Pararhizobium capsulatum DSM 1112: one gene and its partners. The protein of the gene in region 3 interacts with the protein of the main gene of each other region in a pairwise test. Links are inferred from orthologs where the notes say so. Each region holds a gene or a part of one and is shown on either strand. Other genes may lie near its edges.

Region 1 (11,118 bases), 1.9 Mb from region 3 along the record:
CGGCGATTTCTCCCATGTGCGGGCGCCCTTCGAGGGACCGGACGGTTCCAGCCGTCCCACCACACCGTCCCCCACCGCTGCGGCGCCGACCGTACCGTCGCCCACCATCGCACCATCGCCCACCACCGCACCATCGCAAGGGTTCGAGAGCGGGGCCGACCGCGAGTTGCTGCGGCACCTCATTCTCCAGGAACTTCGCCAGCTGACCGGGGGCCAGCCATGACAGATCTTCGCGCTTTCATCTTCATTGACCAGCTTCAGCCGCAGACGCTGGCCTATACCGCGACCTGGATGCGCGGCACCCTGCCGCGCGCGCATGGCAGCGCAGATCATCGAGATTGCACCGGGGCTCGACATCGAGGCTTTGACGGATACGGTCCTGAAAAGCGCCGAGGTGCGCGCCGGTTTCCTCGTGGTCGAGCGACAGTTCGGCACGCTGCAATTCCATGCCTATTCCACCGCCGAGGTCCAGGCGGGTGCGGCAGCGGCACTGCAGGCGATGGGCAAGAAACCAGACGAGGCCGAGAAGCCGAAAATCATGGCGTCCAAGATCGTCACGCGGGTCGACGAACAGCATGCCTTCCTGATGAACCGCAACAAGACCGGTTCCATGGTTCTCAGCGGCGAAAGCATCTATCTGCTGGAATGCCAGCCGGCGGCCTATGCCATTCTTGCCTGCAACGAGGCCGAGAAGGAAGCCGACATCAAGGTCATCGACATGCGGATGATCGGCGCCAACGGCCGACTTTACCTGGCGGGCACCGAAGCGGATGTGCGCAATGCGCGCGATGCCGCCGAGCGGGTGCTGCGTGAGGCGGGAGCACGCTGATGTCGGACATTCGCGCCCTCATCCGCGACGTGCTGGCCGAGGAGATCGCCGCCATCCGGGCCGAGCTTCTGGGCGCGGCCGGGAGCCGTGAGGAGCGGGTGCGGGTGGACGATGCCCGGGGGCTGACGGAGTTTGCGCTTTCGGTGCTGCGCCGCGCCGCCGATCCGGGCTTTGCTGCAGCGCTTCAGGAGGGGCGCCTGATATTCGTGCCGGCGGGTGCGCCCACACTCGCCGCCGCCGGACCGGCGATGCCGATGGCTGCTTATGCGCCCGCATCGCCGTCCGTGCCGGTTTCTTCCCCGCCGCTTTCCTCCCTGCCGCTTTCCCAGGCTCAGCCTGTGCAGCAACAGGCATCGGTGCTGGTGACGACAGTGCCGTCGGCCGTGCCGCAGGTGACGAAAAGCCTGATCACCGAGCGCGATATCACAGGCCTCGGGTCGGACACGACGCGGCTGCGCATCGGCCGGCAAAGCAGATTAACGCCCCTTGCTGCGGACGAGGCTCGCCGCCGGGGCATCAGAATCGAAAGGAGTGCGACATGATTAAGGCCCGCGTCAGCGGCAGGCTCTGGTCGACGCGCCATATCGGCACGCTTCCGACCGGCGCCCTGCTCGAGGTGGAAACCGAAACGGGGGCAAGGCTCATCGCCTTTGATCCCCTGGGCTGCGCCGAGGGCGAGACTGTCCTTGTGACGCAGGGCTCGGTGGCCGCCGCCTACTTTCCCGAACGCTCCGCGCCGATCGATGCGCTGATCGTCGGCTCGATCGACGAACAACCCACGAATATCAACCCAAAAGCACAAAAATGAAGGAGCTTTGAAATGGCAAATCTGGCAATCGGCATGATTGAAACCAAGGGCTACGTGCCGGCCCTCTCCGCCGCCGACGCGATGGTAAAGGCGGCCAATGTCGAGATCATCGCCCGCAACGAGGTCGGCGGCGGTCTGGTGTCCATTGTCGTGCGCGGCGATGTCGGCGCGGTGAAGGCGGCAACAGAAGCCGGCGCGGAAGCCGCAGGACTGGTCGGCGAAGTCACCGCCGTCCATGTCATCGCCCGTCCGCATGCCGATCTTGGCCGGCACTTCGACCCTCAAGGCCTGAAGCCGGCCGGTATCCCCGCGCAAAATTTAACAGCCCGGGCAAGATTGAACAGCCCGCCCAAGATTAACAGCCCGCCCAAGATTAACAGCCCGCCCAAGATTAACAGAAGGAGTGGGGCATGACAGAGCTTCGCGTCTATCTTCCCATCGAGGATCTTCAGCCGCAGTTCGCAGCATATCTGTCCTCGCCCACCCGGGCGAGGGGATATCCGCCCTTTGCCGGGCAGAACTCCCTGATCATCGAGGTGGCGCCGGCGCTGGCGATCCACCGCATCACCGACCTGGCGCTCAAATCCGCGCCCTCGATGGAGCCGGGCATCCTCTACACCGAACGGCAGTTCGGGCTGCTGGAGCTGCATTCGGACAGAATGGAGGAACTGGTCGCGGCCGGCGAGGCCATCCTCGCAGGCATCGGCGGCCGGAGGAACAGCTCAAGCCGCAGATCCTCTATCACGACATCATCGAGGATCTCTCCGACCAGCACGCGATCATCCTCAACCGCTCCCGCGATGCCTCGATCCTGGTCCCGGGCGTGGCGCTGCTGATCTACGAGATGGCGCCGGCGCTGTTTGCCTGCGTCGCGGCCAATGAGGCCGAAAAAGTCGCCCCAAACGCCGTCATCAACGACGTCCAGATGATGGGCGCAACCGGCCGACTGTTCATCTCTGGCACGCGGGAAGACATGCAACTCGCCCGCGACACAATCACCGCAAAACTCGAAACAATCAAAGGACGGTAAAAACGTATCAAAAACAGGCGGTCGGTAGGTCGAAAGGGTTCCGTTCTATTTTGATACCAAGTCGTCGCATATGTATCTATAAATGTTATGCTTTGCCTCAGGCGACGCGTGCCGGCGCAAACGTCCAGGAGGAGCGTCGCTACTCGATCCCTTCCCATAGCATCGCCAGTTGTGCCGCCGTAAGCTGCGCCGTGCCATCGCTTGCCGATATCTAAGGAAAGCGGCCATTCTTCAGGGCTTGGTAATAGAGACAGAAGCCTTGGCTGCGCAAGAACAGCAGCTTGATCCGATTACCTCGTTGTCCATGGAATACGAATGCCGAACCGGACGCGGTTTTCTGTCGTAACGATGACTTCAACAGTGCCATCAGCTCGTCGATCACTTTGCGCAGGTCGGTCACGCCGCAGGCGAGGGGATAGACCCGCGCGTTTGCGCCCCCAGCGATCATGCTTCTTGCACCAGGCGGATCAGCGCCTTCAGCAGGTCAGGTGCAACATCGGCATTGACCTGCAAAACACGACCGCCCACACCGCCAATTTCGATTCGAGTAGATTGTGCCAACCGCCTCGCGGCAGCAGATTTGTCTGTCCGGTTCGGTCGGTTTGCTTGACTGGTTGGTTCCGTAAAGTATCGCGGCGCAGCACATCGTAAATTCCATTTCGCTGCTTGACGAGTGAACAAAAATAGAACAAAATAAAAACATAACGGAAAAGGAGCTTTGAAATGACCGATTTTCTTCGTGATCTTGCCGCCTTCACCTCCATGATTATGTTCATCGCCAGTTTCTCCATCCTCGTTATGGGGATGTAATCATCCTTCTTCAGCCCATTTTATCTGTTCGCGCTCTGTGGACAAATTCGCAGCTTGCGGAAAAATCGGAGCGGTGAAGGATGAAAAGTGGACATCACCGATCCGAAGCAGGATATCGTTCCGTTGACAGGAATCGGAGCGAGCCATGGCCGAAGCGACGAAGCAAGATGTAGGGACGCAGGCAGGCGAGGGCGGTGATCCGCTGTTCGTGCATCTGCGGGTTCATTCCGCCTTTTCTCTTCTGGAGGGCGCGCTTCCCATCAAGAAGATCATCGGCAAGGCTGTCTCCGATGGCCAGCCGGCGATCGGCATTGCCGATACCAATAATCTCTTTGCTGCGCTCGAATTCTCTCAGAAGGCCATGGACGACGGTCTGCAGCCGTTGATCGGCTGTCAGCTGTCGATCGACATGGAGGATGAGGTTGATGGTGAGAAGCGCGGTCATGCGCAGCATCTGGCGAAGCTGCCATCGATCGTGCTGATTGCATCCACCGATGCCGGATATGTTCGGCTCGTCGATATAGTCAGCCGCGCCTATCTCGATGGTGAGAGCGGGCAGGCGGTGCGCATTGCTTTATCGTGGCTACGTGACGGCGGCACGGAGGGGTTGATCGCCTTGACTGGTGCTTCCGGTGGTCCGGTGGACATGGCGGTACGCTCGGGTCACGGCGCTCTTGCGGAGGCGCGATTGAAGACACTGGCGGCGCTGTTTGGCGATCGGCTCTATGTCGAGCTGCAGCGGCATGGGCGCTTCGATCGGCGCCACGAAGGTCGAATGATCGAGCTTGCCTATAAGATGGATTTGCCGCTGGTCGCGACCAACGAGCCTTTCTTTCCATCGCCTGCCGAATATGAGGCCCATGACGCATTGATGGCGGTGGCGCACAACGCCATGGTCTCCGACGACAGCCGGTTCCGACTGACACCCGATCACTATCTGAAAAGCCGCAAGGACATGGTGGCGCTGTTCAAGGATCTACCGGAAGCGCTCGAAAACTCTGTGGAGATCGCGCGCCGCTGCTCCTTCGTCCTGAAAACGCGAGGCCCTATTCTGCCGCGCTTCACCGGTGCGTCCGACGATCCGCAGGAAGCTGAGCGCGCCGAATCGCAGGAACTCCGGCGCCAGGCCCAGGAGGGCCTTGAGGAGCGTATGGAGAAGCTGGGCCTCTCCGCCGGCTATACCGAAAAGGACTATCGCGAGCGGCTGGATTTCGAGCTTGGCGTCATCGAACGCATGAAATTTCCGGGCTACTTCCTGATCGTTGCGGACTTCATCAAATGGGCAAAGCAGCAGGATATCCCCGTTGGTCCGGGCCGCGGTTCCGGTGCGGGCTCGCTGGTCGCCTATGCACTGACGATTACCGACGTCGACCCACTACGCTTCTCGTTGCTGTTCGAACGCTTCCTCAATCCTGAACGCGTTTCGATGCCCGACTTCGATATCGACTTCTGCCAGGATCGGCGCGAAGAGGTCATCCGCTACGTTCAGCGCAAATACGGCCGCGAGCAGGTGGCGCAGATCATCACCTTCGGTTCGCTTCAGGCACGCGCCGCGTTGCGCGACGTTGGTCGCGTGCTGGAAATGCCTTACGGCCAGGTCGACAAGATCTGCAAGCTCGTGCCGAACAACCCGGCCAACCCGACGCCTCTGTCGAAGGCGATCGAAGAGGAGCCGCGCTTCCAGGAAGAAGTCGACAAGGAGCCGGTTATCGGCCGCCTGCTCGATATCGCCCAGAAGATCGAAGGCCTTTACCGTCACGCGTCGACCCACGCCGCCGGTATCGTGATCGGCGACCGTCCGCTGTCGCAGCTCGTGCCGATGTATCGCGACCCGCGCTCCGATATGCCGGTCACCCAGTTCAACATGAAGTGGGTGGAACAGGCCGGCCTCGTCAAGTTCGACTTCCTCGGCCTGAAGACACTGACAGTACTGAAGACCGCCGTGGACTTTATCGCCAAGCGCGATATCACCGTTGCGCTCGAGGCTTTGCCGCTCGACGATGAAAAGACCTACGAGATGCTGTCGAATGGCGACACGGTCGGCGTGTTCCAGGTGGAAAGCGCCGGGATGCGCAAGGCGCTGATCGGCATGCGACCGGACTGCATCGAGGATATCATCGCCCTCGTGGCGCTTTATCGACCGGGTCCCATGGAGAACATCCCGGTCTACAACGCCCGCAAGCATGGCGAGGAAGAGATCGAATCGATCCATCCGACGATCGATTATCTGCTCAAGGAAACGCAGGGCGTTATTGTCTATCAGGAACAGGTGATGCAGATCGCCCAGGTTCTTTCAGGCTATTCGCTCGGAGAGGCCGATCTTCTGCGCCGCGCCATGGGTAAGAAGATCAAAGAGGAAATGGATAAGCAGCGGGCCCGCTTCGTCGATGGCGCGGTTGCCAACGGCGTCTCGAAGCCACAGGCCGATATGATCTTCGATCTCCTGGCGAAGTTCGCAAACTACGGCTTCAACAAGAGCCACGCGGCAGCCTATGCCATTGTGTCCTATCAGACCGCCTATCTGAAGGCGCATTATCCCGTCGAGTTCCTGGCAGCGTCGATGACGCTCGATATGTCGAACACCGACAAGATCAACGATTTCCGGCAGGACGCCGCCCGGCTGGGAATCAAGGTCATTCCGCCATCGGTGCAGACATCGTTCAGGCGCTTCGAGACCGGCGACAACTGCATCTACTACTCATTGGCGGCCATCAAGGGCGTCGGTGAAGCTGCAGTCGATCATATCGTTGCCGTGCGTGGCGATGCACCTTTCGAAAGCCTTGAGGACTTCTGCCTGCGGATTGATCCGAAGCTTTTGAACCGCCGCGTCTTCGAAAGCCTGATTTGTGCCGGTGCTTTCGATTGTTTCGGCTACGATCGTGCTGAACTGGTTGGTGGGATGGACCGAATTCTCGGTCTTGCGCAGCGTGCCCAGGAAAACAAGGTCAGCGGCCAGAGCGACATGTTCGGTGCGGGCTTTGCGACAGGGCCTGAAAAGCTGGCCTTGCCAGCCTATTCACCTTGGCTCGCGTCGGAGAAGCTGCACCGCGAGTTCCAGGTTCTGGGTTTCTATCTCTCGGCTCACCCGCTCGACACCTATAACGAGTTGCTCGCAAAGATCAGGGTACAGACCTTTGGTGATTTCGCAGCCTCGGTAAAAAAAGGTGCGACAGCCGGCCGTCTCGCCGGTACGGTCACGTCCAAGCAGGAGCGCAAGACCCGCACAGGCAACAAGATGGGCATCATCGCCTTTTCGGATTCCTCCGGGCAGTTCGAAGCCGTGCTGTTTTCCGAGGCGCTCAATCAGTACCGAGACCTGCTGGAAGCGGGCAAATCACTCGTCATGACCGTGCAGGCGGAAGAGCGGCCGGAAGGTATCGGCTTGCGCATCCAGACGCTGCAATCACTGGAAGAACGCTCTCTACAGATGCAGAAGGCGCTGCGCGTCTATGTGCGTGACAGCGGCCCTCTGCGATCGGTTGCGACCCACCTCAACACCAAGGGCGACGGACTCGTATCGTTCGTTGTCATCAAGGACAATGGCCAGCGGGAGATTGAGGTCGAGCTCAACGAGCGGTATCGGATTTCGGCGGAAATTGCCGCCGCCATGCGCGGAACGCCCGGTGTCATAGACGTCGAACTCGTCTGATCACGAATCCAGGGACGGTCTCAGCCCTTGGGGCCTGCATACGTAATTGTGACGAAATCCGTGCCCTTTCCGGTTTCCTGACCAAGGCCATTATCCGTTATGGTCAGAGATGAACCGTCAGCGAGCATCTTCTCGATCTTCTGGCGCGTCTCTGCATTGAGGCTTAGTCGATCAAGTGTGCGTTCAGCAGCATTGAAGGCAAGCGAATCGCTGTCGTCCGTCAAACCAAGACGCGCCTTAATCGTCTTTGGAAGCGCGTTGTCGAGTGTGGTCGCAAACCAACTCCCGCCGCTTCCATTGTTGTCGGCGTCAGCTGCAGAATGAAACTGGAAGAAATGTGTGCCCAATGCCGCATGCGGCTCGGCAATGGTGATCGGGGCTTCGAAGACCGGCGCGAAGTCCCGGCGAACGAGGATTTGGCCATTGGCAGGCGTTCCCCGGTTCGTTTTCTTGTAAAGCGTAGAAAGCAGTTCGGCGGTCACCCGTCCGTCCGGTGGAAGATTTTCGCTTTTCTGAAACGCCGCGATCGCCTCAACTGTTTGGGAGCCGGAAACGCCGTCGGGAAGGCCGGGATTGAAGCCGAGATCAATCAGAATGTTCTGTGCGTCCATCGTCGTTTCCCGCTGTCCACGCCAGGTGATCAGCATGCGAACAGGCGGCCCGGAAGGTAGTGCGCTTTCTGCCGGTTTGTCTGCCGGTTCGCCCATCGCGATCTCGACGGGTTGCGTAGACGAGGGCAGCTGCGAGCCTGTCGGCCGCAGCTCTACATCTGAAAGCAGTGGCGGCGCCTCAGCTTTGGGTTGGAAGAGAAACGCGTGGGAAACAGGCGTCGGCAGCACCTGCTTATCAGATATGAGGACATGCATGCCGTGTTCAGTCATTCCAAAAAGTGTCTTCGCAAAATCGTCGGGCATGCGCACGCAGCCATGGGAGGCCGGGTAGGGCGGCACCTGACCGGACGCATGAAGCGCGATACCGGACCACGTCAACCGCTGCATGAAGGGCATCGGTGCATCTGAATAGATGTTGGAGCGATGATGGCGCGCCTTCTGCAGGATCGAGAAGATGCCTGTTGGCGTGGCGTGCCCCTTCTTGCCCGTGGAGACGTGTGACGTGGCGACCACCGTGTCGCCGTCGTAGACGACGAGCGACTGCTGATCCTTGGAGACGATGATCTGCAGTGGGCGTTCTGTCGCACCGAGGACGTTTCCCGTGCCAAGTGCCGTACTGGCCGCAAGGGCAAGAGCAAGAAGACTGGACCGAAAGGCGATACGCTGAACCATGACGACATCCGGAGCTACTAAAGTCCGCGCGCCGGTTCGTGCGGCTTCATGCGCGGCAAATACAAACGTCCGGTTTCGTCCTCGCGCGTCCCGCCAAGGCATGAACCAGATGAAAGGCCAGCCTAGACAAAGGGATTTAACGAAGTTTTGCGGGAGTTGGCAATCTTGAGCCATCCACTTTGCAAGCGCGTTCAAATTTCCGTGTAAAGCTGCTACGCCGGAGAAGACTTGCAGTCGCTGGCGGTCGGTTTATGGGGCATTTAGCGATCCCGCCGACCCTTTCCGAAGGTGTAGCCCGTCTCGACGCTGGCTTTCCCGAACTTGTCCCGCAGGATGTTCATCGCTGCCTCGGCTGCCGCTCTTCGACTGGCGTTGCGATCGACCAGATCCGGGGGATCTGCCAGCGCCGGATCGCCGAGATCGCTGACGCCGATACCGATCAGCCGGAACTTGGTTCCATCCGTTTCCCGGTCCAGCAGCTGCATACCGGTCTGAAAAATCCTGTCGGCAAGCTGGGTCGGGTCCTCCAGACGGCGATTGCGGGTCCGGGTCTTGAAGTCCGCGGTTTTCAATTTGAGGACAACTGTCTGGCCGGCAATTTCTGATTTGCGCAAGCGCGCGCTGACCTTCTCGCTGAGACGGCGCAGGTGGACGATGAGCTGGTCATAGTCGCAGAGGTCATCGTTGAAGGTCGTCTCAGCGGAAACGCTCTTTGCTTCGCCGTTGATCTCCACCTGTCGGTCATCCTTTCCGCGCGAAAGCCGGAAGAGACGCTGTCCCATGGTGCCATAGCGCCGCATCAGATCGGCTTCCTCCATGGTTTGGAGCTGGCCTATGGTGCGAATGCCGTCACGCTCCAGCGTCGTCGCAAAGGCTTTGCCGACGCCCCAGATGAGCGTTACCGGCTTTTCGCTGAGAAAGCTCAGGGCTTCCTCCTCGCCGATCACCGAAAAACCACGGGGCTTCTGCAGGTCGGATGCGACCTTGGCGAGGAACTTGCAATAGGAAAGACCCACGGAAACAGTGATGCCGATCTCGTTCTCGATGCGACGGGCGAAGCGTGCCAGCGTCAAGGCTGCCGCCGCGTGATGTAGCCGCTCGGTACCCTTAAGCTCCAGAAAGGCTTCATCGATCGACAGCGGCTGCACGAGAGGTGTCAGTTCCTGCATCAACGTCCTCACCTGACGGCCGACGGTGACATACTTCTCCATGTTTGGTTTGATGACGATCGCTTGGGGACAGGCTTCCAAGGCCTTGAACATCGGCATGGCCGAGCGCACCCCATGGATACGAGCGATGTAGCAAGCCGTTGAAACCACTCCGCGCTTGCCTCCGCCGATGATCACGGGCTTGTCGGCAAGCTCGGGATTGTCTCGCTTTTCAATGGAGGCGTAGAAGGCGTCACAATCGATATGCGCGAGCGTCAGTTTGTTCAGTTCCGGATGGCGGAGCAAACGCGGGCTGCCGCAGGCGCGGCAACGCCTGTTATCGGCCGCCTGTTCGCTGAGGCAGTCGCGGCAAAAACCGGAGGCGGAGGGATGATGATCGACCATGGCTCGGAACAAAACTTGAACATCGCTACCCTACTGCAAAATTCCGCAATCCGAAATGGGGCGGGGCGCGCCGTCCAAGATGTTCTTGGAGCAAGCAGATGTAGAGTGTTCCGCTTCTGGTTCTCTAGAGGATGTCTGGTTCAGATTGAACCAGACATCCTCTAAATTCTTTTGTTTCCGGTTGTCTTTTCGGGAAAACCGGTTTCCATTTTCCCCTGATAAACTCTAGCGACGATCAGAATTTGTCTCGCCGAAGAAATGCTTGCGGATGAGAACCTCGGCTTCGTCCCAGCTTTCGGCGAGCAATACACCATCTCCGGCGGGAGGCGCCATGCGCCGGAAGCCCTCATTAGCCATGAGATGGATCAGCAGGCAGTCGGGGACGCTGTCCCGCACGGAATGAAGGTTGCGGGCGATATCGTCGAGGAAGGCTGTGGGGACAGGTGCCTGGGCCGTTAGCTGTCGGATCACCGGTCCCTTGGCGTCTTCTGTCGCCAAGAGCGGATAATGGAGGTCATGGCGATCAAGCAAGGCGCGGCGAATAGCTGTATGCCGCGGCGGCATTGCGGTTAGGAAGATGAGGTCTGCGTCGCGCGCGAGCGATTCCAGCGTTTCGACTGCGCGGGGCGCCGGGACTTGCCATGATTCCTGTACAAGAAAAAAGGCCTCAAGCAGGGCTTTCACATCGCCTTCTGCGACCGGCTCTCCTGTATTCTCAAGCACGACATTGCCGGTGAGGCGGAAGGAGCGCGGAAGAAGGTCATGTCCTTGTGATCGCAGGAAGTCTCGGAACGGCGTGACGAATTCCAGCACCACTTCGTCGATATCACAAACGATGAGCGGGCGGCCTGTCAGCTTTATATCATCGAAGTCGGGCATTCCCGCCATGGTCAATAGTCCGCGGGGCCGGAGAGAGCGGCATGAGCGCGCACGACCTCCTCTGGTTTCATGCCCGTCGCCTCGCAAAAGGCGAGTAGCGTCGGCTCGTGTTGCATTAGGAAGTCGACCAGCCCGGCCAGGAAGCCCGGGTCGTTCATGGCGTGACGCAGCGACGATGGTTCTGTTCCGGTCAAGGCCATGAAACGCCCCATAAGCTCTGGTTCACCCGCAAGCCAGCCGAGAATGGCGATCGGAACTTCGTCTGGTGACGTCATGG
Region 2 (10,077 bases), 170 kb from region 3 along the record:
TCCTTATCAGGAAAACGCCGGTTTTCCAAAACTTCTTCCAATGCAGCGATGGTTTCGTCCGGAAGGCGGCGAATTCGCGCCGCAAGCTTGTTGGCAAAGGCGGTATGACCAGCGGATAGTCCGGACGTATCGAGCACGGCTTTGGGATCGGAAAGCGCCGCCAAGCCGAAAAGTTCTTCCGCCTCATCCCAGATGACGTTGAAATATCCGGCGACGCGTTGGAGGAAATCGAAGCTCGGAGCGCCACGCTTTCCATGTTCGAGGGCCGAAAGATAGGCGGCAGAAACACCGATGGCGGCGGCCATCTGTTTTTGCGAAACGCCCTTTTGCAGACGCAGGCGATGCATGGCTTCGCCGAAGGGCGTCACGGTGCCGCTCCCCTGGCCCGGGAGAGACGCACGTAAAGCGCGCCCTCGCCGCCATGGGTGCGTGCAGCCGGTTCGTAGGAGGAAATCAGAGACCGAAATTCCGGCAGGGAAAACCACATCGGCACCGCTCGCTTCAAGGTACCTTCGCTGCCGAGCGACGTGCCCTTGCCGGTGATGACCAGGACATGGCGCAGGCCGCGGTCGTGGGCGCGCATCAGGAAATGCAGCAGAAATCCGTGTGCCTCGCTCTGGATCATACCATGCAGGTCTACCCTCGCCTCCAGTTGCAGGTGTCCCCGGGCGAGCTTGCGCTTCACCGGCTTCTCGAGAGGATGATGCTGGTGCTGCGTTGGCTTCGGCGGCTCGGGTGCAACACCGAGGGCTTCCAACAGGGAGCGCCCGTCCTTGAAATTTGCGGGCTGCTGCGATTCAGGCGCTTTTTCAATCTCCGGTTCTTCAAAATGGACAAGATCTTCCATGCGTCCCGGCAGGGGACGGGTCGTGCGGGCAACCTTGCCCCAGAGGATTCTGTCTTCGCTCGAGAGCTTTCGATCCTTAGCCATCGCCGTATCTTGCTGCTGCGGCCTTGGGAATGAAAATGAAAAAATCTGCCGCGTTGCGCACCGAGCCGGCCAGTCGGCCAGCTTCGTCACCAGAGCCGGTAAAGATATCGCCGCGCGCCGGGCCAACGATCGCCGAACCGGTATCGAGCGCCAGCATCAGCCGCTGGAAGGGCTTGGCATCATCGATATGGACCAGTGTCTCGCTGCTGATGAAAAAGGGTACGCCGAAGGTGTGGATCGCGCGATCGACAGCAAGTGAGCGTCCCGGCTCCAGCGCTACCTTTGCAGCGGCCACAGGCCCGAGCACCGGATCATCGACCGCAGCCTCCCGAAAGAAGATGAAGGAACGGTTATGCCAGAGGACCTCCGCAACCCGATCCGAGTTCTCGGCAAGCCATTGGCGAATGCTCTGCATCGACACGGTCTTGGGGTCGATCTCGCCGCGATCGATCAGAAGCTTTCCGATGCCTGAGAAATAATGGCCCGTCTTTGCCGCATAAGTGACACGCGTTACGCGGCCACCCGGAAACAGCAATCGGGCCGCCCCCTGAACATGGGCGAAGAAAACATCGACGATGGATTTCGCATAGGCAATTTCCAGCCCCTTGCCGCGAAGATAGCCCTGCTCGATTGCGCTACGATCCGGATATTCATCAATCGCTCCGTCGCGGAGGCGACCAAAAGCGAAATAGGGATCCATGCCGGACGGCCGATTGCTGTCATCGAGGTCAACGAGATCGGCCGGACGGCGGTAAAAGGGATAGCGAAATTGCGCGTCCGGTTCTGCCCGAACCTCGACTTCGGGTTCATAAAAGGCCGTGACCAGACCTCTCCCTCCCATCGACGGGCGGACGAGAAAAGGCACGAAATGCGTCTCGAAGAAATCCCTGGCCCCCTCGGGGGCCAGGGCATCGACAACAGTCGATGCCGCCTCAAAGGCCAGCCCCAAATCGTCCGAGCTGACGCCGAGCGCGCCGGTCTTGTGGGGTTTGACCGAAACGACATGCCGATGACAACGAGCAAGCGCGCGTACGACCGCAGCCGGATCATCGTTTTGCCAACCGGGGATGTCGGAGAAGCCGACCCGCTGCAGACTGAAATCCATCGCGCCGGTCCGATCAATTCTCGGATTCGGTCGCGATCAGCTTCCAGTTCGGATCGCGCGAGCGTGTATCGCGGGCGAAGGTCCAGAGGTCGTTGACTTCGGACACCGCCTCGCTATCGCCGTCGATAACGGCGCCAGCCTTGTCAAAGGTAGCAGAGATCAACTGGCTGATGATCCGCACAGTGACGCTCGCTTCGCTGTCCTTGACTTCGGCATGAACGATATCGGCCTTTTCGATGCCGACGAACGTGGACTTCAGAACCTCGCCCTTGGCTTCGCGCTCCGCAATCGCCGCTTCGAAACCATCATAGACCTCACGGGACAGCAGACCCTTCAACGTCTTGCGATCACCATCGGCAAACGCCATGACGATCATCTCGTAGGCCGTCTTGGCGCCGTTGACGAATTCCTTCGGATCGAAGGAAGCATCTGCATCTGCTATCCTGCGCAAACCGTCATTGAGCGGCGTGCCCGCTGGCGTGAAGGCGTCGATTGCCGCATAGCTCGCCGTGCCATCCGGGCTGCCATCCCGACGCGGCAACTGCACGACCTTGCCGGTCGCCTCCGGTCCTTCCGCGGTTTCGCGCTTGGAATAGGGATCGAGCGGTGGCCGCTCGCTGCCGGTACGACGACCGAGCACGCTGCGCAACTGGATGAAGATGATCACCGCGGCGACCAGAAAAAACAATGTGACGAAGTCGAAAGAGCCCATTCCACCCAGACCGCTGTTAATTTGCCTTGAGGTTACCCCATATAGTCTGCATGGCATCATCATTCAAACGACTATATCAATTCCTTGCAACGAGGCGCCCGTTGGATGGCATTTCCTCGATAAATGAGTGGGTTCCATGCGTATTCTGATCGCTCCATCGCTTTTTCTTGTGTTGCCGTTTGCGGAAATCGCGACCTTTGTTCTGGTCGGAAACGAAATCGGTGTCGGGATGACATTGATGCTCGTTCTTGCCAGCATGGTCGCCGGAATAGTCCTGTTGCGTTTTCAGGGCTTGGGTACATTGAGACGACTTCAGCAGGCAACGGCTGGTGGCGGCGATCCCGGGCGCGAACTGGTTCATGGGGTCATGATCGTTGTCGCTGGCATTTTACTGATCCTGCCCGGCTTTCTGAGCGATATTGTCGGGATCCTGCTTTTTCTTCCACCCGTACGAGACCTCGCCTGGAAGGTGATGCGTGATCGCCTCAACATCGTCACGGTCGGCTCCGGTTTCGGATTTTCACCCGGAAGCCGCCCCGGAGACAACTCCTCCGACGTTCATCGGCGCGGTCCGCAGGTAGTTGACCTGGAGGAAGACGAGTATTCGCGTGATGCACCTCGTTCGCCGGGACAGCAGGATGACCGGAACAGGTTGCGCTAGCCTTCCATGATGCGGCAGGGCTCCGGGTTGTAAGGCTCCGAGCGAAATGCTAGATGGCCACAGCACATCAAGCCCAAGGAAAAGGCCTCATGACCGATACCGCATCCAACCCGAACGGCGGCTCCCAGGAGAGTCCGTCCCTGAACGTTCTGGCACAGTACATCAAGGATCTGTCCTTCGAAAATCCCGCTGCCCCCCGTTCGCTGCAGGCTCGCGACAAGGCTCCTTCGATCAACATCAATGTCAACGTCAATGCCAACCCGCTTTCCGAAGCGGAATTTGATGTTGTCCTGACGCTGAATGCCGAAGCCAAGGAAGGCGACAAGGTTCTGTTCAATGTCGAACTGGCCTATGGTGGCGTCTTCCGCGTTACCGGCTTTCCGCAGGAACACATGCTGCCGCTGCTCTTCATCGAGTGCCCGCGCCTGCTCTTCCCCTTCGCACGCCAGATCGTTGCCGATGCAACCCGCAACGGTGGCTTCCCGCCGCTGATGATCGATCCGATCGACTTTGCGCAGATGTTCACGCAGCGCATGGCCGAAGAAAAGGTTCGTGCCCAGGTTTCCGCCGCGCCGAACTGATTTGGGAAGAGTTTGCTTGTTAAGCCGAATGCCCGGTTCTCGCGAGCCGGGCATTTTTTATTGCGGCTGGTTTATTGAGGTTGGCCGTATTTGCCCCAGATTGCCTTGGCACCCATCTTGGCGACCAGCGCATCGTGGCTTGCGCGTTCCTCTTCAGTCAGACGCGGCGCCAACGGGCGCGGTCTCTGGCCGATCACAACGATCGTATCGTCCTGTTCCCGCTCGGTGCCGCGGCTTTCCTGCGAGGAGAGACCCAGAGCCGCCTGCCGTCCGCCGCTCATCTCGATATAGACTTCTGCCAGAAGTTCGGAGTCTAACAATGCGCCGTGCTTCGTCCGGTGAGCATTGTCGATGCCGTAGCGCCGGCAAAGTGCATCGAGCGAGTTCGGCCCCATTGGATTTTTACGCCTGGCCAGTGCCAGAGTGTCCGTCACCAGATCGGGCGCGACGGGTGGCTGGCCGATGCGGGCAAGCTCTGCATTGATAAAGCCCATATCAAAGTTCGCGTTGTGGGCCACCCAGCGGGCATCGCCGAAAAACGCCATCATGTCGGACGCAATATTGGCAAAGGACGGCTTGTCCTTCAGGAACTCATCGGTGATGCCGTGGATTGCAAGCGCATCCGGATGAACCTGACGATCGCCTGGATTGATGTAGACGTGGAACGTCCGGCCGGTCGGAAAGTGATTGTCGAGTTCGACGCCGCCAATTTCGATGACCCGATCAAGACGATTATCGAGACCGGTGGTTTCCGTGTCGAAAATGATCTCGCGCATTAGGTCACCTTTTTTTCAGAAGACGTTCGACAAGTGCCCCGACCTGCGTGCGGGCCGAATCAAGCCCGAGGCCGGTATCGATGATATAATCCGCCTTCGCACGTTTTTGGTCGTCCGGCATCTGGCGCGAGAGGATGAGATCGAATTTTTCGGCCGTCATCCCCGGTCTTTTCAAGACACGCTCGCGCTGAATGTCTGGATCGGCGGTTACGACAACGACGGCATCCACACGATCTTCGCCGCCAACCTCATAGAGCAAGGGAATATCGAGCACCACGATCGGCGTTCCTGCGGCTCTTTCCTTTTCGACGAACTGCTTTTCACGCAGACGAACGAGCGGATGGACGATGGCCTCCAATTCCTTGAACCGTGCGGGACTTTCCGCGAGCGCCAACGAAAGTCTGCCCCTGTCCACGCAGCCATCGACGACGACACCCGGGAATGCCCGATCGATCGGCTCTACAGCTTCTGCCTGGTAGAGATCATGCACGACCTTATCGGCATCGTTCACCGGAATGCCCAGATCTACAAACATCTGCGCCGTTGTCGACTTTCCCGTGCCGATGGATCCGGTAAGGCCAAGGACGATCATGTGTGAGCCGCCATGTCATCAATGATCAATTGGCGAAGCGCGCTATCGACCGTGGGGCGAACTCCGAACCATTTTTCAAAGCCGGGCACGGCCTGATGAAGGAGCATCCCGAGCCCATCGACAATGCGAAATCCCTGACTTTCGGCCTGCGCCAGAATATGCGTTTTCAACGGCACATAGACGATGTCGGTGACAACAGCATCCGGACGCATCGAACTGAAATCGAAGGCGGGTACCTCTCCGCCGTCCATCCCAAGCGATGTTGTATTGACCAGAAGCCCGGCGCCGGGAAGCATATCCGAGAGGGCTTCCATCGGCTGCGCATGGACCGCCGGCCCGAAACAATCCGCCAATTCACGCGCCCGCGCTACCGTCCGGTTCAGAACATGGATGGTTTTGACACCCCTGTCGCGAATGGACTGGATGACCGCCCGGCTTGCGCCCCCGGCACCGAGGACAACAGCCGTCTCGATCCCATCCCATCCAGGTGCTGATTGATCGAGATTGGCAGTGAAACCTATGCCATCAGTATTGGTCGCATGAAGCACACCGTCTTCCAGCCAGACGGTATTGGCGGCACCGATTTCCCGTGCCAAATCATCCGGCCGATCGGAGAGGGAGAAAGCAACTTCCTTATGGGGGATGGTGACGTTGCCACCAATAAATCCGGACTGTCCACTTTTCAACTCCTGTATGAAGCCGGGAAAATTATCCGGAGTCACTTCATGAGTCCGGTAGCTTCCCTGCAATTTCAACTTCTCCAGCCAATATCCATGAATCAAAGGCGATCGCGAATGCTTGACCGGGTAGCCGGCAACGAAAGCATGGTTAACAAATGTTTCACGTGAATCACGCATCGAGAACACCGATCTCTCTAAGTTTAGCCAGCAAGGGCAGCATGGGTAGACCGAGAATCGTGAAATAATCGCCCTCGATCGCGTCAAACAGCTGGATACCCTCCCCCTCCAGCTGGTAGGCGCCGACGCTGGAAAGCGCCTTTTCACCGACACGCGCAAGATGTTGCTCAACAAAATCCCGGTCGAAATTACGCATGGTCAACCGGGCCGACGACACGTGGCGCCACAAAATCTCCTTGTCCTGATGGAGCACGATTGCACTGTTGAGTTGGTGAGTCTGGCCTGAAAGAGACAGAAGGTGATCTCGCGCCTCGTCCATAGTTCGTGGCTTGTGGTAGACGCGCGCGCCAAGAGACATCGTCTGGTCGGACCCAATCACAACCGCTTCGGGAAAATGCCTTGCGATATCGACAGCCTTTTCTGCAGCCAAAGCGAGGGCAATCGTTTCCGGTGACGCCCCTTCCGCTTCAAGCTTGGCGTCGATCGCCCGCTCGTCAATGGCCGCAGCCTGACTTCCAAAAGCGATGCCGGCGTTTTCAAGCAGCATCCTGCGAAAGGGGCTTGCAGACGCAAGCACGAGAGAAGGGGTCATAGACGGGTCCTGGACAGTGGAGTGCGGATTTACCGCAGCCGGGGCCTCAGGGCAACGATCGCGGCCGCTGTTTCCTCGATCGAGCGGCGCGTCACGTCAATGATCGGCCAATTGTTGCGTGCGCAGAGCATGCGCGCATATTTCAGTTCCTCCGCGATCGAGGCACGATCGGTATATTCTTCGACATGAAAGCCCTGGGTTGCCCCGAGCACCCTGTTCTGTCGGACCTGCGAAACCCGATCCGCAGTTGCGATCAGACCTACGATCAAGGGTTTCGTCGCCTCGAGCAATCGTTCCGGCAGCGGCACATTGGGCACGATCGGTATGTTCGCTGTCTTGATGCCGCGGTTGGCGAGATAGATGCTGGTCGGTGTTTTGGATGTCCGGCTGATCCCGATCAAGACGACGTCGGCTTCATCAAAATCGACGGGCAGCTGTCCGTCATCGTGATCCATCGTGAAATTGAGGGCCTCGATGCGCGCAAAATATTCGGCATTCATGACATGCTGGGCGCCGGAGCGACGACGGGATGTGGCACCCAGATAGGTCTGGAAAATATCGATGATCGGATCGAGAACAGAGACGCAGGGTACGCCCATCTGTTTGCATTGCTGGTCGATCATATCGGCCAGGTCGCGATCGACAATGGTATAGAGGACGATGCCGGGCGCTCCATCGACGGCCTCGAGCACCTGCCCCAACTGCTTTCGCGTCCGTATCAGCGGATAGACGTGTTCAAGCGCATGGGAAGCCTGAAACTGCGCAGCGGCGGCGCGGCCGGCCGCAATCAATGTTTCGCCGGTCGAATCGGAGATCAGATGCAGGTGGAAATAGTTTTTCTGGTTCTCCACGTTATTCTCCGGGGCTTGTTGATAAAGCGGGACAAAAACAGCTAAGGGCTCGCCCCCGTCCAAGGCAAGGGGAAAACTTCCGAGTTATTCACAATTGACGCACGCTCGGAGAAGACTTCGCGGCCCCTGTGAAGATGACTCATGCTTACGGCAAAATGTCACGCCCATTCACAGCCTATCCACAAACACGTCTCAAGTGGTGAAGAGCAGAACGAATTGAATCGAAACAATTTTCCGGGCTATCCGAACTTTCGTGCCAGATTGGCCGAATTTTTTCCTCACGGCTGCTCAACGCGGCGGCCCTGTGGATGAGGTGGGGATGGATTTTAATCCTTGATAGTCACCGACTCTAAGAAATAGAAACCTTCTAGATTCAGTTTTGTTTTAAGTTGGAGACATGTGGACGTGACTGTGCAAGGACGCAAAGTGCTTCGGGTATTGCAGGGAGAGACGTTGTCTCCTCCTCCCGTCTGGTTGATGCGGCAGGCAGGTCGTTATCTTCCGGAGTATCGCAAAACACGCCAACAGGCCGGGAGCTTTCTTGATCTCTGTTATTCGCCGGAGCTTGCAACGGAAGTGACATTGCAGCCGATCCGTCGGTACGGTTTCGATGCAGCGATTCTGTTTTCCGATATCCTTGTCATCCCCGACGCCTTGAAGCGGAATGTTCGCTTTGAGGAAGGCCACGGACCGCGAATGGACCCGATCGATGTTGGAGAGATCCATCGGCTGAACCCATCGATCGTCTCGGGTCACCTGAAGCCAGTCATCGAGACGGTAACGAAACTGCGGCGGGAGCTGCCCGGAGAAACAACCCTTCTCGGCTTCTGTGGCGCGCCCTGGACGGTCGCGACCTATATGATTGCGGGTCAGGGAACCCCGGACCAGGCCCCTGCCCGGCTTTTCGCCTATCGCCACCCGGAGGCATTCGACCATCTTCTCGGTTTGCTGGCGGACGTATCGGCTGACTATCTGGTTGAACAAATTGATGCGGGGGCCGACGCGGTTCAGATTTTTGATTCCTGGGCCGGTGTTCTCGGCGAGGAGGAATTCGAGCGTTATGCGATCAGGCCCGTCCGTCGAATGATCGACAGCGTTCGGGCACGTCGGCCACAGGCGCGAATCATCGCCTTTGCCAAGGGAGCAGGGACGCGCCTGAAAACTTACAGGCAGGCGACGGATGCGGATGCAATCGGTCTCGACTGGTCGGTTCCGCTGGGCTTTGCGGCGGAGTTGCAGAAGGACGGTCCGATCCAGGGCAATCTTGATCCGATGCGGGTCGTTGCCGGTGGTATCGCTCTCGATGAGGGGATAGATCGGATCCTGGACATTCTTGGGAATGGACCGCTGATCTTCAACCTGGGGCATGGGATCACGCCGCAGGCAGATCCAGAGCATGTCACACAGCTTCTTGCGCGTGTTCGACGCTCAGGGGAGGCGGCGTGACCATGGAGAGGCAGGTTGACAGGGCTCCCGGCCGGCGTGCGCGCATCAGAGCGTTTGTTGCGATCGGGATTTTTGTCGCCCTGCTTGCAGGGCTCTTCGTCTACCAGCCGGATAATCTCTATCTCTGGATAAAGGCGCTGCATATCATCGCTGTGATGTCCTGGATGGCAGCGCTTCTCTACATGCCGCGCCTGTTCATTTATCATACCGATGCGGAGCCGGGGTCGCCGCAATCCGAGACTTTCAAGATGATGGAGCAGCGCCTGCTCAAGGTCATCATGAACCCTGCGATGATGATCTCCTGGGTGCTCGGCCTTTATCTCGCCTGGAGTGTCTACGGGTTTCAAGGCGGGTGGCTCCACGCGAAGCTTCTGTTTGTCGTGCTTCTCACGGGTGTTCACGTGCTTTTCAGCCGTGCCGTTCGCAGCTTTGCTCGCGACGAAAATACCCGTAGTGCTCGCTACTGGCGGCTGATGAATGAGGCCCCGACCGTGCTGATGATCGCCATCGTCATCATGGCGGTGGTGAAACCTTTTTGACATCAGCGCGTGGTTGCGGATGAAATTACGGTTAAATCCAGAAGGCCCCTTGCGGCGATCCATGTGAATCGCTATTTTCGCGTCATCTCATCTTTCGTGGCATGTGTAAAAGAGACGAGTCTGCCCCTCTCGTGCGGCTCCCCTTACCTAAAGCACGCCGACCTTCCATTCCGAACTGCTAAGTGTGGTCCCCCTTCATGGCTGAAATGAAGCTACAAGATCTTAAGAACAAAACCGCGACCGATTTGCTCGCCTTTGCCGAATCAGTCGAGGTCGAAAATGCCAGCGTCATGCGCAAGCAGGAGCTGATGTTTGCCATCCTGAAGATGCTTGCGAGCCAGGATGTTGAAATCATCGGGGAAGGCGTGGTCGAAGTTCTTCAGGACGGTTTCGGCTTTCTCCGGTCGGCAAATGCCAATTATCTCCCAGGTCCG
Region 3 (10,105 bases):
CATGGCCTCCTGCCATCGCGATCCGACACGCCGCCGCGGTTTGAATGCTGGCGCTGATTTTTCCAGCATAGACACGGAGATCTCTATGAAAATCAAAGCTCTTTTTGCCGGCTCGGTTGCCGCGCTTACCTTCGTTCCAGCAGCTTATGCTGCCGATGCCGTTGTAGCGGCCGAACCCGAGCCGATGGAATATGTGCGCGTCTGCGACGCCTATGGTGCCGGGTATTTCTACATTCCGGGCGGTGAGACCTGCCTGAAGATCGGCGGCTATGTCCGCTTCGACCTCGGCCTCGGCGACGATGTCTACAGCGGCGAAGATATCGGCTTTTCGACCTTTACCCGCGGCACGCTGACCTTCGATGCCCGCAATGATACCGAGATCGGCACCGTGCGCTCCTTCATCGAGCTTCGCGCCGAATCGGATGGCGATACCTACATTAACGCAGCCTATATCGATGCAGCCGGTTTCCGCGCCGGCTATGCCGATTCGCGCTTCGACACCTGGCTTGATTCGGCCGGCAACATCATCAACGACGATGTCATCGACTATACCGGCGACCGCACCAACCAGGTGAGCTACGTCTATGAGGGCGGGAACGGGTTCAGCGCTCTCATCGGCCTTGAGGAAGGCGCCGGCGATTACGACACCGGTTATGCTCCAGTACCGACCGCCTTTTACGATGATGGCGACTGGCCGAAACCGATCGTGGGCGTGAAGTACGAGCAGGATTGGGGCGGAATCTCCGCCGTCGGAGGGTATGACCCGTTCGCGGAGAGCTTTGCCGGCAAGGTGCGCCTTGATGTGGTCTTCAACGACGTATTCTCCGCCTGGGTCATGGGCGGTTACCAGTCCGACTGGGATAATGACAAGGGTCCGGGCGGCACCCGTCGCTTGAATTACTTCGGTGCCTGGAATGGCGACTGGGCAGCCTGGGGCGGCTTCGCCGTCAAGGCCAGTGAAAAGGCCTCCTTCAACGCTCAGGCGGCCTATGAAGAAGACGGCACGTTCGCCGGCGCCCTCAATGTCGATTATGCGGTTGCCGACGGCCTGAGCTTCATGCCGGAACTCAACTACACCAGTTTCGGCGGTGAGCGCGGTGATGGCGATGCTATCGGTGCCACCATCAGATTCCAGCGCGACTTCTGATCAGCGCCCATGCGCCAAAACGACCGGCACCTTTCCTTAGGTGCCGGTTTTGCTTTGTCGTCATACCCGTCATCAAATCCCACCCGGCGTTCAACAAGGACGCGTATTCTCGCCCTTCGATCCAGGCCACATGTAAAGCGACGTCTCGGTTGAGGGTAAACCTTAAATCGCTGCATCCTTCGCAATAATCGCGATTTTTGATAAATTGCGACCATCTGGACAACCTGCTCGCGAGTGCTGTAGTTTTGCCACATTCGATATTTTCGTGTTGCGTGGGGGTAACTATGACAGTTTACCTGATAGAATGTGACATAGACCCGTGGTCTTTTTACGCCGTCTGGCGCGCTGAGTCCGTCCGCGATTCCGAGTTGGTCGGGCGGCTTGGCACCGGAAATTCATGTGTTGTCATTTGACACGATTGGGGATTTGATGACCATCAAGAGCCTTTTGCTTGCTTCGGCAACCGCGCTTGCAGCTTTTCAGAACGCCACAGCAGCGGACGCCATTGTCGCGGCCGAGCCAGAGCCGATGGAATATGTTCGCGTCTGCGACGCATTCGGAAAAGGTTACTTCTACATACCGGGCACCGAGACCTGTCTGAAGATCGGCGGCTACGTTCGTTTCGATAATATGTTGGGTGAGAGCCCCTATAACGGGATCAACGACGGCTGGGTTGGCCATACCCGTGCCACGCTGCGCTATGACGCAGCCTCCGATACGGAATATGGTACGTTGCGTTCCTTTATCGAGCATCGTTGGGATAACACGGATGGCGTGGAGAAGTTTACGCTGATCAGTTCCTATATCGAGCTGGGTGGCTTCCGCGCCGGCTATTCGGATTCGCGCTTCGACAAATGGCTGGATTCGGCCGGCAACATCATCAATGACGATGTCATCGATTACTCGCCAAACCGCACCCCTCAGGTGAGCTATGTCTACAAGACTGACAACGGCTTCGAGTTACTGATTGGCCTGGAAGAGGGCAACGGCACCTATAGTGCCGGCGGCACGACGGTCTACTACAAGGACGAAGACTGGCCGGATCCGCTGGCCGGCTTCAAGTACAAGCAGGATTGGGGCGGCATTTCCGCAATCATCGGCTACGACGCCCAGTCCGAAGAAATGGCAGCCAAGGCCCGCCTTGATCTGACCCTCAACGATGTCTTCTCGATCTTCATCATGGGCGGCTATCAGTCTGGCTGGGATAATGAAGACGGCCCGGCAGGCTCGCGCCAGCGCAACTTCTTCGGTTCGTGGAACGGCGAATGGGCAGCATGGAGTGGCTTTGCTGCCAAGGTAACTGACAAGGCTACGATCAATGGCCAGGCAGCCTATGAAGAAGACGGCACCTTCGCCGCAGCCCTGAACGTGGAATACAAGATGGTCTCTGGCTTCAAGATCATGCCGGAAATAAACTACACCGATTTCGGTGGCGTGCGTGGCGACGGCAATGCCTTCGGCGGCACCGTCCGCTTCCAGCGAGATTTCTGATCAGCAGGCACTAAATACAAAGCCGGCGCCCTTGGGGCGCCGGTTTTCGTTTGCCTGCTAGAGCTTGTCAGGGAAAAGTGGGGACCGGCTTTTCCCGAAAAGACAAACGAAGATAAGAGAATCTAGAGGATGTCTGGTTCAATCTGAACCAGACATCCTCTAGCGGTGCCAGTCCAGCCAGTCCCGCATAAGCTGATGGGCGATCGCGCCCTTCGGCGGCGGACCGAGCTCACCGGCGGCAAGGCTGACGCCGGTATTTCGCGCCAGCATGGTGGCGGTTTCCTCACGGGTGAACCAGCGGCAGTCTTCCAGTTCCTGTTCGTCGCGGTGGATATCGCGGTTCTTCGCCTCCGCATAGCAGCCGATCATTAGCGTGTGCGGCATCGGCCAGGGCTGCGAGGCATGGTAGCGCACGCGACCGATGCGAATACCGGATTCCTCGTGCGTCTCGCGGCGCACAGCATTTTCGATCGTCTCGCCCGGTTCGACGAAGCCGGCAAGACAGGAATACATGCCTTCGGGAAAATGCGGACTGCGGCCAAGCAGACAGAGATCGCGCTCGAGATCGATCGTCAGCATGATTACGACGGGATCGGTGCGCGGAAAGCTAAGATGGCCGCAGGCGGTGCAGATCCGTTTGTAACCGCCGGCCTGGCTTTCAGTCGCGCTGCCGCATTTGCCGCAGAAACGATTGTTGGCGTTCCAGGTGATCAGGCTCGATGCCTGCGCGAACTGTCCCAGAAGCTCGTCGGTGAGCATCTGCTGGCGATAGAGGGTGCGCCCGTCCGCAATCTTGAACGGCTCGGGGAGCGTCTCCTCTGTCAGCCCGATCGGCACGGCAAGCCGCGGCTCGCCATTTGGCAGGAAGCCGAGCAGGATCGCGTCGTCAAGTTCCGGCTGCAATCCCGAAAGCTCGTAAGGTGCGAAGAGCGGATCGATGATCTTCTCGTCGTGCTTGACCACCAGCCGGCTGCCGGAGAAGGCCAATACATGCGCCCCCTCAGCCCGGAAGGCCTTTTCGACGCAATCGTCGGCTCGATGCTCCGACTGGCGGTCCAGGTGGTTTTCGGCAAAGGCGACGAGGGTGCTGGGTTCGGGATGCGGGCTGTGCAGGTCGAAGATCGATTTCGTCATGGTCAGAGGTTTTCCAGTAGGCGGGCTGCGAATGCCTTGCGTTCTTCGTCGCTCCACGGCTCGGCCGTGCCGAAACCCCAGACAGGCCCCGGCCAGTTGGCGTCGCCTTCGCTGCGGGCGATGACGTGGACATGAAGCTGGCGGACGATATTGCCGAGCGCTCCGACATTAATCTTGGTCGCCCCGGTCGTCTTTTTCAATGCCGCAGCCACCATGTTGGTCTCGAATGTCAACATCGTCTGGTCGAGCGGGGTCAGGTCGAAAATTTCCGAGATACCGTCTCGCTGCGGAATGAGCACCAGCCAGGGCCAGCGCCGGTCGTTCATCACCCGGAGCTGGCAGAGTCCGAGGTTGGAAACGAGCAACCCATCGCGTTCAAGGCGGGGATCAAGGGAAAAGTCAGACAAGAAGAACTCCGGGCTTTGCGAATTATCGTTGTTTTGCAAATCAATAGCAGTTTTTTGAAGGCTTGGCTTGCTTTTGCTGGCGATATTGCCGATATGAGAGCCGGGAGGTTGGTGGTGGACGAGCCACTCGCCAACCGGGTCAGGTCCGGAAGGAAGCAGCCCCAACGAGCCAGGCACGGGTCATCGTGCCAGCCTCCCACCCTTTTCCTTACTGTCCTGTCTGGACACGATTTGCAGCCAAGCGGCCCCATCGTGGGGAAAAGAGGGCGATGAGCGAAGATAGTCTGATCCCGACATCCGAAAAGCCCGCCGCCTACCGCGTCCTTGCGCGAAAATACCGGCCGAAGGACTTCTCCGACCTTATGGTCGGCCAGGAGCCGATGGTGCGCACGCTCACCAACGCCTTCGAGACCGGTCGAATCGCCCAAGCTTATATGCTGACCGGGGTTCGCGGCGTCGGCAAGACGACCACCGCCCGCATCCTTGCTCGCGCGCTGAACTACAAGACATCAGAAATCGACAAGCCGACCATCGACCTGCGCATCCCCGGTGAGCATTGCCAGGCGATCATGGAAGGCCGCCATGTCGACGTGATCGAGATGGACGCCGCCTCCCATACCGGTATCGACGATATCCGCGAGATCATCGAACAGGTGCGCTACCGCCCGGTGTCTGCGCGCTACAAGGTCTACATCATCGATGAAGTGCACATGCTCTCGACGCAGGCCTTCAATGGCCTGTTGAAGACGCTCGAAGAGCCGCCGGAGCATGTGAAGTTCATCTTCGCCACGACGGAAATCCGCAAGGTTCCGATCACGGTGCTGTCGCGCTGCCAGCGCTTCGACCTGCGCCGTATCGCCGCGATCGATCTCGTTGTCCTCTTCACCACCATTCTCGAAAAGGAAGGTGTCGCCGCCGAGCCGGATGCCTTGGCGATGATCGCCCGTGCAGCCGAGGGTTCCGCCCGCGATGGCCTCTCGCTGCTCGATCAGGCAATTGCCCATGGGGCCGGTTCCGTCGAAGTTGAGGCCGTGCGCTCCATGCTCGGTCTTGCCGACCGCGCCCGCATCGTAGATCTCTTCCATCATATCGTGAAGGGGGATGTCGCTGCAACGCTCAGTGAGTTCGCGCGCCAATACGAGGCTGGTGCTAGCCCGTCCGTGGTTCTGACCGACCTTGCTGATTTCACCCATCTCGTCACCAAGCTCAAATATGTGCCGGATGCGGCCAATGACCAGTCGCTGAGCGAGATCGAGCGCACCCGCGGCGTCGAGTTCGCCTCTGGAATCGCGGTCACCACGCTGTCGCGTATCTGGCAGATGCTCTTGAAGGGTATTCCTGAAACGGAGAGCTCCTCGCGCCCAGCCGGTGCCGCCGAAATGGTGCTGATCCGGCTTGCCCATGCTGCCCACCTGCCGGCGCCGGAAGATGCTGCACGTCGCCTGCTCGAACTTTCGGGTGGCGATGCCGGCCGTGCACCGACGGTCAATGGTAACGGTGCGGGAACACCGCAGGCCTTCCAGGGATCGAACATTCAGGCACGATCCATCGACACGCCGCCTGCCCAGCGCGCTAACGGAAATGGTGCAACGATGTTGCGGGCAGTGCCCGATACACCAACGCCCGCTGTGCAGATTGTCGGCCGCATCGAGGAAAAGCCCGCCGAAGCGCCTATTGTCAGCGCTGCCCCGAAGGCCCAGCCCAAGGTTCCGGTCAATTCCGTTGCCGACATTGCCGAACTCTGCGCGAAAAACCGCGATATCCGCCTGAAGACGCTGGTGCGTGGCTTCGTGCGGCTCGTCAATCTCGAACCGGGGCGCCTGGAGATCAACCTCCCCGAAGAAGCGCCGAAGACGCTGGTGGCCGATCTGCAGAAGCGGCTGGAGGAATGGACCGACATCCGCTGGATGGTCATCCTCAGCCGCGAACCCGGCCAGCAAACGCTACTGGAGGCCGAGCAGCAGGCTCAGGAAAAGCGCCTCAGCGACGCTCGGCAGGACCCCGATGTCGCCGCCATCCTCGCTCGCTTCCCGGGCGCCAAGATCGCCGACGTGCGCATCAAGGGGCCGGATCCGGAAGTTGAGGAGCCGCAGGTCGTTGCCGTTGCCGAATCAGAGGAAGGCGACATCCTTCCCGGCGATGATATCGAGCACTAGAGTTTGTCAGGGAAAAGTGGAAACCGGTTTTCCCGAAAAGACAAACAGAAACAAAAGAAGTTAGAGGATGTCTGGTTCAATCTGAACCAGACATCCTCTATTTCTAGCTTTTAAGCACATTTCGAAGAGGAAAATCCGATGCGCGACCTCATGGGCATGATGGGCAAGGTCAAGGAAATGCAGGCCAAGATGGAAAAGATGCAGGATGAAATCTCCGCTCTCGAAGTCGATGGTGCGTCCGGCGGTGGGCTGGTGACCGTTCGCATGGATGGCAAGGGCAACCTCAAGGGCATCAAGATCGACCCTTCGCTGTTCAAGGAAGACGATGTCGAGATCCTCGAAGACCTGATTGTTGCTGCCCATAAGGACGGCAAGGACAAGGCCGAGGCCATCGCCGCCGAAAAGACCCGTGCGCTGACCGCAGGCCTCCCGATCCCGCCCGGCATGAAGCTGCCTTTCTAAAAGGGCTAAACACGGCGATAGCTGGCGGATAGCCTAGATAGGCTAATCGAAGCTGCAGGCTCGGTGCCTTGCGGTCAAAATCCATGGCAAGGTCGCCAAAGCTTGACCTCGCAACAGACGGAGGTGGTCTTCGTGCCACCTCGAAGTGCTTGCAAATACCGCCAAGGTTCGCAGGCCGATAACGGCGCAAGTGCCGAGCTTCGCATGATGTCGCCTTCATGGTACAATTTCTCCGTTGGCTGGCAGGCGAGCGGAGAAACGGGATGTCCGAAGAACAGGCGATCCGGACGATCTTGCATCTCTATGTCGATGGCATGGCCTTCGGCAACGAAGTGGCCCTGCGAAAGGCTTTTCATGCCAATGCGCGGGTTATCGGCAACTATGAAGGTTCGGTCGAATGGCTGACGCGTGATGAATTCATCAGCGCCGTCCTTGCAGAGCCGCCAGCGCCACCGGATACCCAGCCTGTCATGGATATAGAGACGATCGACATTTCCGGCGATGCGGCGAGCGTCAAGGTTACCGACGAGTTCGCCGGCATGCGCTTTACCGATTATCTTTCGCTTCTGAAGATCGAGGGCCGCTGGATCATCGTCAACAAGCTCTACCACCTGCATCCGGCCTAGAGTTTGTCACTGAAAAGTGGAAACCGGTTTTCCCGAAAAGACAAACGGAAACAAAGGAATCTAGAGGAAGCTCCGGCTCGACTCGAATATCTTTCACGCCGACGGGAATGGTCCCCGGCTCAAGGCCGAGGACGATTGTCAGGGCAGGTTCCTTCTCAGGCCCGCAGCGTGCCGCCGGTGGACTTCGTCACGTTGGCAACGATCTTGGCGGTGAGGGCTTCAAAATCCTCATCCGTCAGCGTGCGTTCGGCGGGCTGGATGACGACTTCGATGGCCACCGACTTCTTGCCTTCGCCGAGCGACGCCCCTTCAAAGATGTCGAAGACGGAGACGCCGGTCACCAGCTTGCGATCAGCGCTGGACGCAGCCTTCAGGATCGCGCCGGCTTCCACCGTGCGGTCAACGACGAAGGCGAAGTCGCGCTTGACGGCCTGGAAGGGCGAAAGCTCCAGCGCCGGCTTGGTGCGGGTGGCCTTCTTCTTCGGGTCCGGCATGGCATCGACATAGATTTCAAAGCCGGCCAAGGCACCGGAGACATCGAGCGCTTCCAGCGTCTTCGGGTGGAATTCCCCAAACGTGCCGAGCACGATCTTCGGGCCGAGCTTGATCGTACCCGAGCGGCCCGGGTGATACCAGGACGGGCCGCCGGCCTCGAACTGCACATTGCCCATCGGCACGCCGCAGGCTTCGAGAACCGCGATCGCATCGGCCTTGGCATCGAAGACATCGACCGGCTTGCCGCCGCCCTTGGCCGTGTTCGACCACAGTCGACCGGAACCGGCAAGCGATGCCGTGCCGCGGCGGATACCGCCGGCAACGCGGCGCTGGCCGGTTGGCGTGTCGTTCTCATAGGTGCCGGAGACTTCGAAGATCGCGACGTCGCCAAAGCCCTTGTCGGCATTGCGCTGAGCAGCCGTCAACAGACCCGGCAGCAGCGAGGGGCGCATGTCGGACATATCGGCCGCAATCGGGTTTGCGAGCGAAAGGCTGGCCGCGCCGCCGCCGAAGAGCTCGGCCTGGGCCCCGGAGATGAACGACCAGGTGACGGCCTCCAGCATGCCGCGCGAGGCGAGCGCGCGCTTGGCAAGACGCGTGCGGATCTGCAGCGTCGTCAGGATGCGGCCGTTGACCGAAGTATGGCTTTCGATCGGCTCAGGCTTGATGAAATCGACGCCATGGATGCGCATGACTTCCTCGACCAGATCGGCCTTGCCATCAACATCCGGCCGCCAGGAGGGAACGGACACCGAGACACGCTCGCCCGAACCTTCAACACCAAAGCCGAGCTTCGACAGGATCGAGATGCTTTCCTCGGCGCTGACTTCGAGGCCCGTCAGGCGCTTGACCTCGAAAACCGGGAAATCGACGACCTTTGGTGTGTAGCCGGCATAACCGACGACATCGGCTTTCGCCGCCGTGCCGCCGCAGATATCGACGATCAGCTGCGTCGCGGCATCCAGGCCGGGAACCATATATTCCGGATCGACGCCGCGCTCGAAGCGGTAACGGGCATCGGTGATGATGCCGAGGCCGCGGCCTGATTTGGCGATGTTCATCGGGTCCCAGAGCGCCGATTCGATCAGAACGTCGGTCGTGTTCTCGTCACAGCCGGAATGCTCTCCACCCATGATGCCTCCGATGGACTCGACGGCTTTTTCATCCGCGATAACAACGTTAGCTGGGGACAGCGTGTATTCGCGGGTATCCAGCGCCAGAACCTTCTCGCCTTCGATTGCCCGGCGCACGGTGAGGTTGCCGTTGACCTTGGCGGCATCGAAGACGTGCAGCGGGCGGCCCTGGTCGAAGGTCAGGTAGTTGGTGACATCGACCAGCGCGTTGATCGGGCGCAGGCCGATGGCGAGCAGGCGCTGCTGCATCCACTTCGGGCTCGGGCCGTTCTTGACACCCCGCACGAGGCGAAGTGCGAAACCGGGGCACAGATGGGTATCAGCGCCGAGATCGAGCTTCACCTTGACCGGCGTTTCGCCTTTAATAGCGAAGGTGTTTGCAGCCGCAGACTTCAGCGTGCCGAGGCCGGAGGCGGCGAGATCACGGGCGATACCGTAGATGGACGTGCAATCCGGACGGTTCGGCGTCAGGTTGATCTCGATCAGTGGATCGTCGAGGCCAGCGTAAGCGGCAAAGCTCTGGCCGACGGGCGCGTCTTCCGGCAGGTCGATGATGCCGTCATGATTGTCGGACATCTGCAGTTCGCGCTCGGAGCACATCATGCCGCGGCTTTCCACGCCGCGGATCGTGCCGACGGAAAGCGTCACATCGATGCCCGGAACATAGGCGCCGGGGGCCGCGAAGGCGCCGACGAGACCGGCGCGGGCATTCGGCGCACCGCAGACGACCTGTACCGGTGCGCCGGCACCGGTATCGACCATCAGCACCTTCAGCTTGTCGGCTTGCGGGTGTTTTTCGGCGGAGATAACCTTGGCGATAACGAAAGGCTTGAAGGCCGCCTTGTCGTCGACATCCTCGACCTCAAGCCCGATCGCCGTCAGGCGCTCGCAGATCTGTTCGAGGGTGGCATCTGTTTCCAGATGGTCTTTCAGCCAGGAGAGAGTGAACTTCATTGTCTTGCTCGTTTCCTAATATCTATGCGGGCCGGGCGATCAGGCGCTGAGGCCGCCGAACAGCGTCGGCATGTCGAGCGGGCGGAAGCCGTAGTGGCTC

The links.
Region 1: the proteins of QO002_RS02480 (region 3) and dnaE interact in binary tests that used the Escherichia coli proteins (3 or more experiments, as listed by UniProt). The link is inferred for Pararhizobium capsulatum DSM 1112 from one-to-one orthologs.
Region 2: the proteins of QO002_RS02480 (region 3) and dnaQ interact in binary tests that used the Escherichia coli proteins (3 or more experiments, as listed by UniProt). The link is inferred for Pararhizobium capsulatum DSM 1112 from one-to-one orthologs.

Annotation. Positions count from the first base shown.
Region 1 is NZ_JAUSVF010000001.1:2,468,154-2,479,271, forward strand. The notes cover bases 3,321-7,326. They hold dnaE (DNA polymerase III subunit alpha), read left to right. Parts: upstream 3,321-3,622; coding sequence 3,623-7,126; downstream 7,127-7,326. Other genes in these bases: QO002_RS12110 (hypothetical protein), read right to left, coding at 3,321-3,443; QO002_RS12120 (L,D-transpeptidase family protein), read right to left, coding at 7,147-7,326. Outside these bases: QO002_RS12070 (aldehyde dehydrogenase family protein), read left to right, coding at 1-223; QO002_RS31175 (BMC domain-containing protein), read left to right, coding at 611-829; QO002_RS12080 (hypothetical protein), read left to right, coding at 829-1,371; QO002_RS12085 (EutN/CcmL family microcompartment protein), read left to right, coding at 1,368-1,637; QO002_RS31120 (BMC domain-containing protein), read left to right, coding at 1,650-2,051; QO002_RS12095 (hypothetical protein), read left to right, coding at 2,048-2,473; QO002_RS12100 (hypothetical protein), read left to right, coding at 2,461-2,667; IS66 family insertion sequence element accessory protein TnpB, read right to left, coding at 2,879-3,115; more of QO002_RS12110, read right to left, coding at 3,144-3,320; more of QO002_RS12120, read right to left, coding at 7,327-8,409; QO002_RS12125 (DNA polymerase IV), read right to left, coding at 8,670-9,962; QO002_RS12130 (hypothetical protein), read right to left, coding at 10,188-10,850; QO002_RS12135 (DUF3572 domain-containing protein), read right to left, coding at 10,853-11,116. UniProt on the Escherichia coli protein: DNA polymerase III is a complex, multichain enzyme responsible for most of the replicative synthesis in bacteria. This DNA polymerase also exhibits 3' to 5' exonuclease activity. The alpha chain is the DNA polymerase catalytic subunit.
Region 2 is NZ_JAUSVF010000001.1:375,678-385,754, reverse strand. The notes cover bases 2,915-5,879. They hold dnaQ (DNA polymerase III subunit epsilon), read right to left. Parts: upstream 4,767-5,879; coding sequence 4,062-4,766; downstream 2,915-4,061. Other genes in these bases: QO002_RS01725 (shikimate dehydrogenase), read right to left, coding at 5,355-5,879; coaE (dephospho-CoA kinase), read right to left, coding at 4,771-5,358; secB (protein-export chaperone SecB), read left to right, coding at 3,499-3,990; QO002_RS01745 (FxsA family protein), read left to right, coding at 2,915-3,409. Outside these bases: QO002_RS01765 (helix-turn-helix domain-containing protein), read right to left, coding at 1-368; QO002_RS01760 (Smr/MutS family protein), read right to left, coding at 365-931; mltA (murein transglycosylase A), read right to left, coding at 924-2,036; QO002_RS01750 (Tim44/TimA family putative adaptor protein), read right to left, coding at 2,050-2,748; more of QO002_RS01745, read left to right, coding at 2,885-2,914; more of QO002_RS01725, read right to left, coding at 5,880-6,215; QO002_RS01720 (Maf-like protein), read right to left, coding at 6,208-6,807; QO002_RS01715 (pyruvate, water dikinase regulatory protein), read right to left, coding at 6,837-7,658; hemE (uroporphyrinogen decarboxylase), read left to right, coding at 8,064-9,104; protoporphyrinogen oxidase HemJ, read left to right, coding at 9,101-9,643; transcription termination factor Rho, read left to right, coding at 9,841-10,077. UniProt on the Escherichia coli protein: DNA polymerase III is a complex, multichain enzyme responsible for most of the replicative synthesis in bacteria. The epsilon subunit contain the editing function and is a proofreading 3'-5' exonuclease.
Region 3 is NZ_JAUSVF010000001.1:542,294-552,398, forward strand. The notes cover bases 3,899-6,891. They hold QO002_RS02480 (DNA polymerase III subunit gamma/tau), read left to right. Parts: upstream 3,899-4,448; coding sequence 4,449-6,335; downstream 6,336-6,891. Other genes in these bases: QO002_RS02470 (HIT domain-containing protein), read right to left, coding at 3,899-4,179; QO002_RS02485 (YbaB/EbfC family nucleoid-associated protein), read left to right, coding at 6,474-6,797. Outside these bases: QO002_RS02455 (porin), read left to right, coding at 86-1,147; QO002_RS02460 (porin), read left to right, coding at 1,577-2,638; nudC (NAD(+) diphosphatase), read right to left, coding at 2,798-3,772; more of QO002_RS02470, read right to left, coding at 3,775-3,898; QO002_RS02490 (nuclear transport factor 2 family protein), read left to right, coding at 7,061-7,423; pheT (phenylalanine--tRNA ligase subunit beta), read right to left, coding at 7,579-10,005; pheS (phenylalanine--tRNA ligase subunit alpha), read right to left, coding at 10,045-10,105. UniProt on the Escherichia coli protein: Part of the beta sliding clamp loading complex, which hydrolyzes ATP to load the beta clamp onto primed DNA to form the DNA replication pre-initiation complex.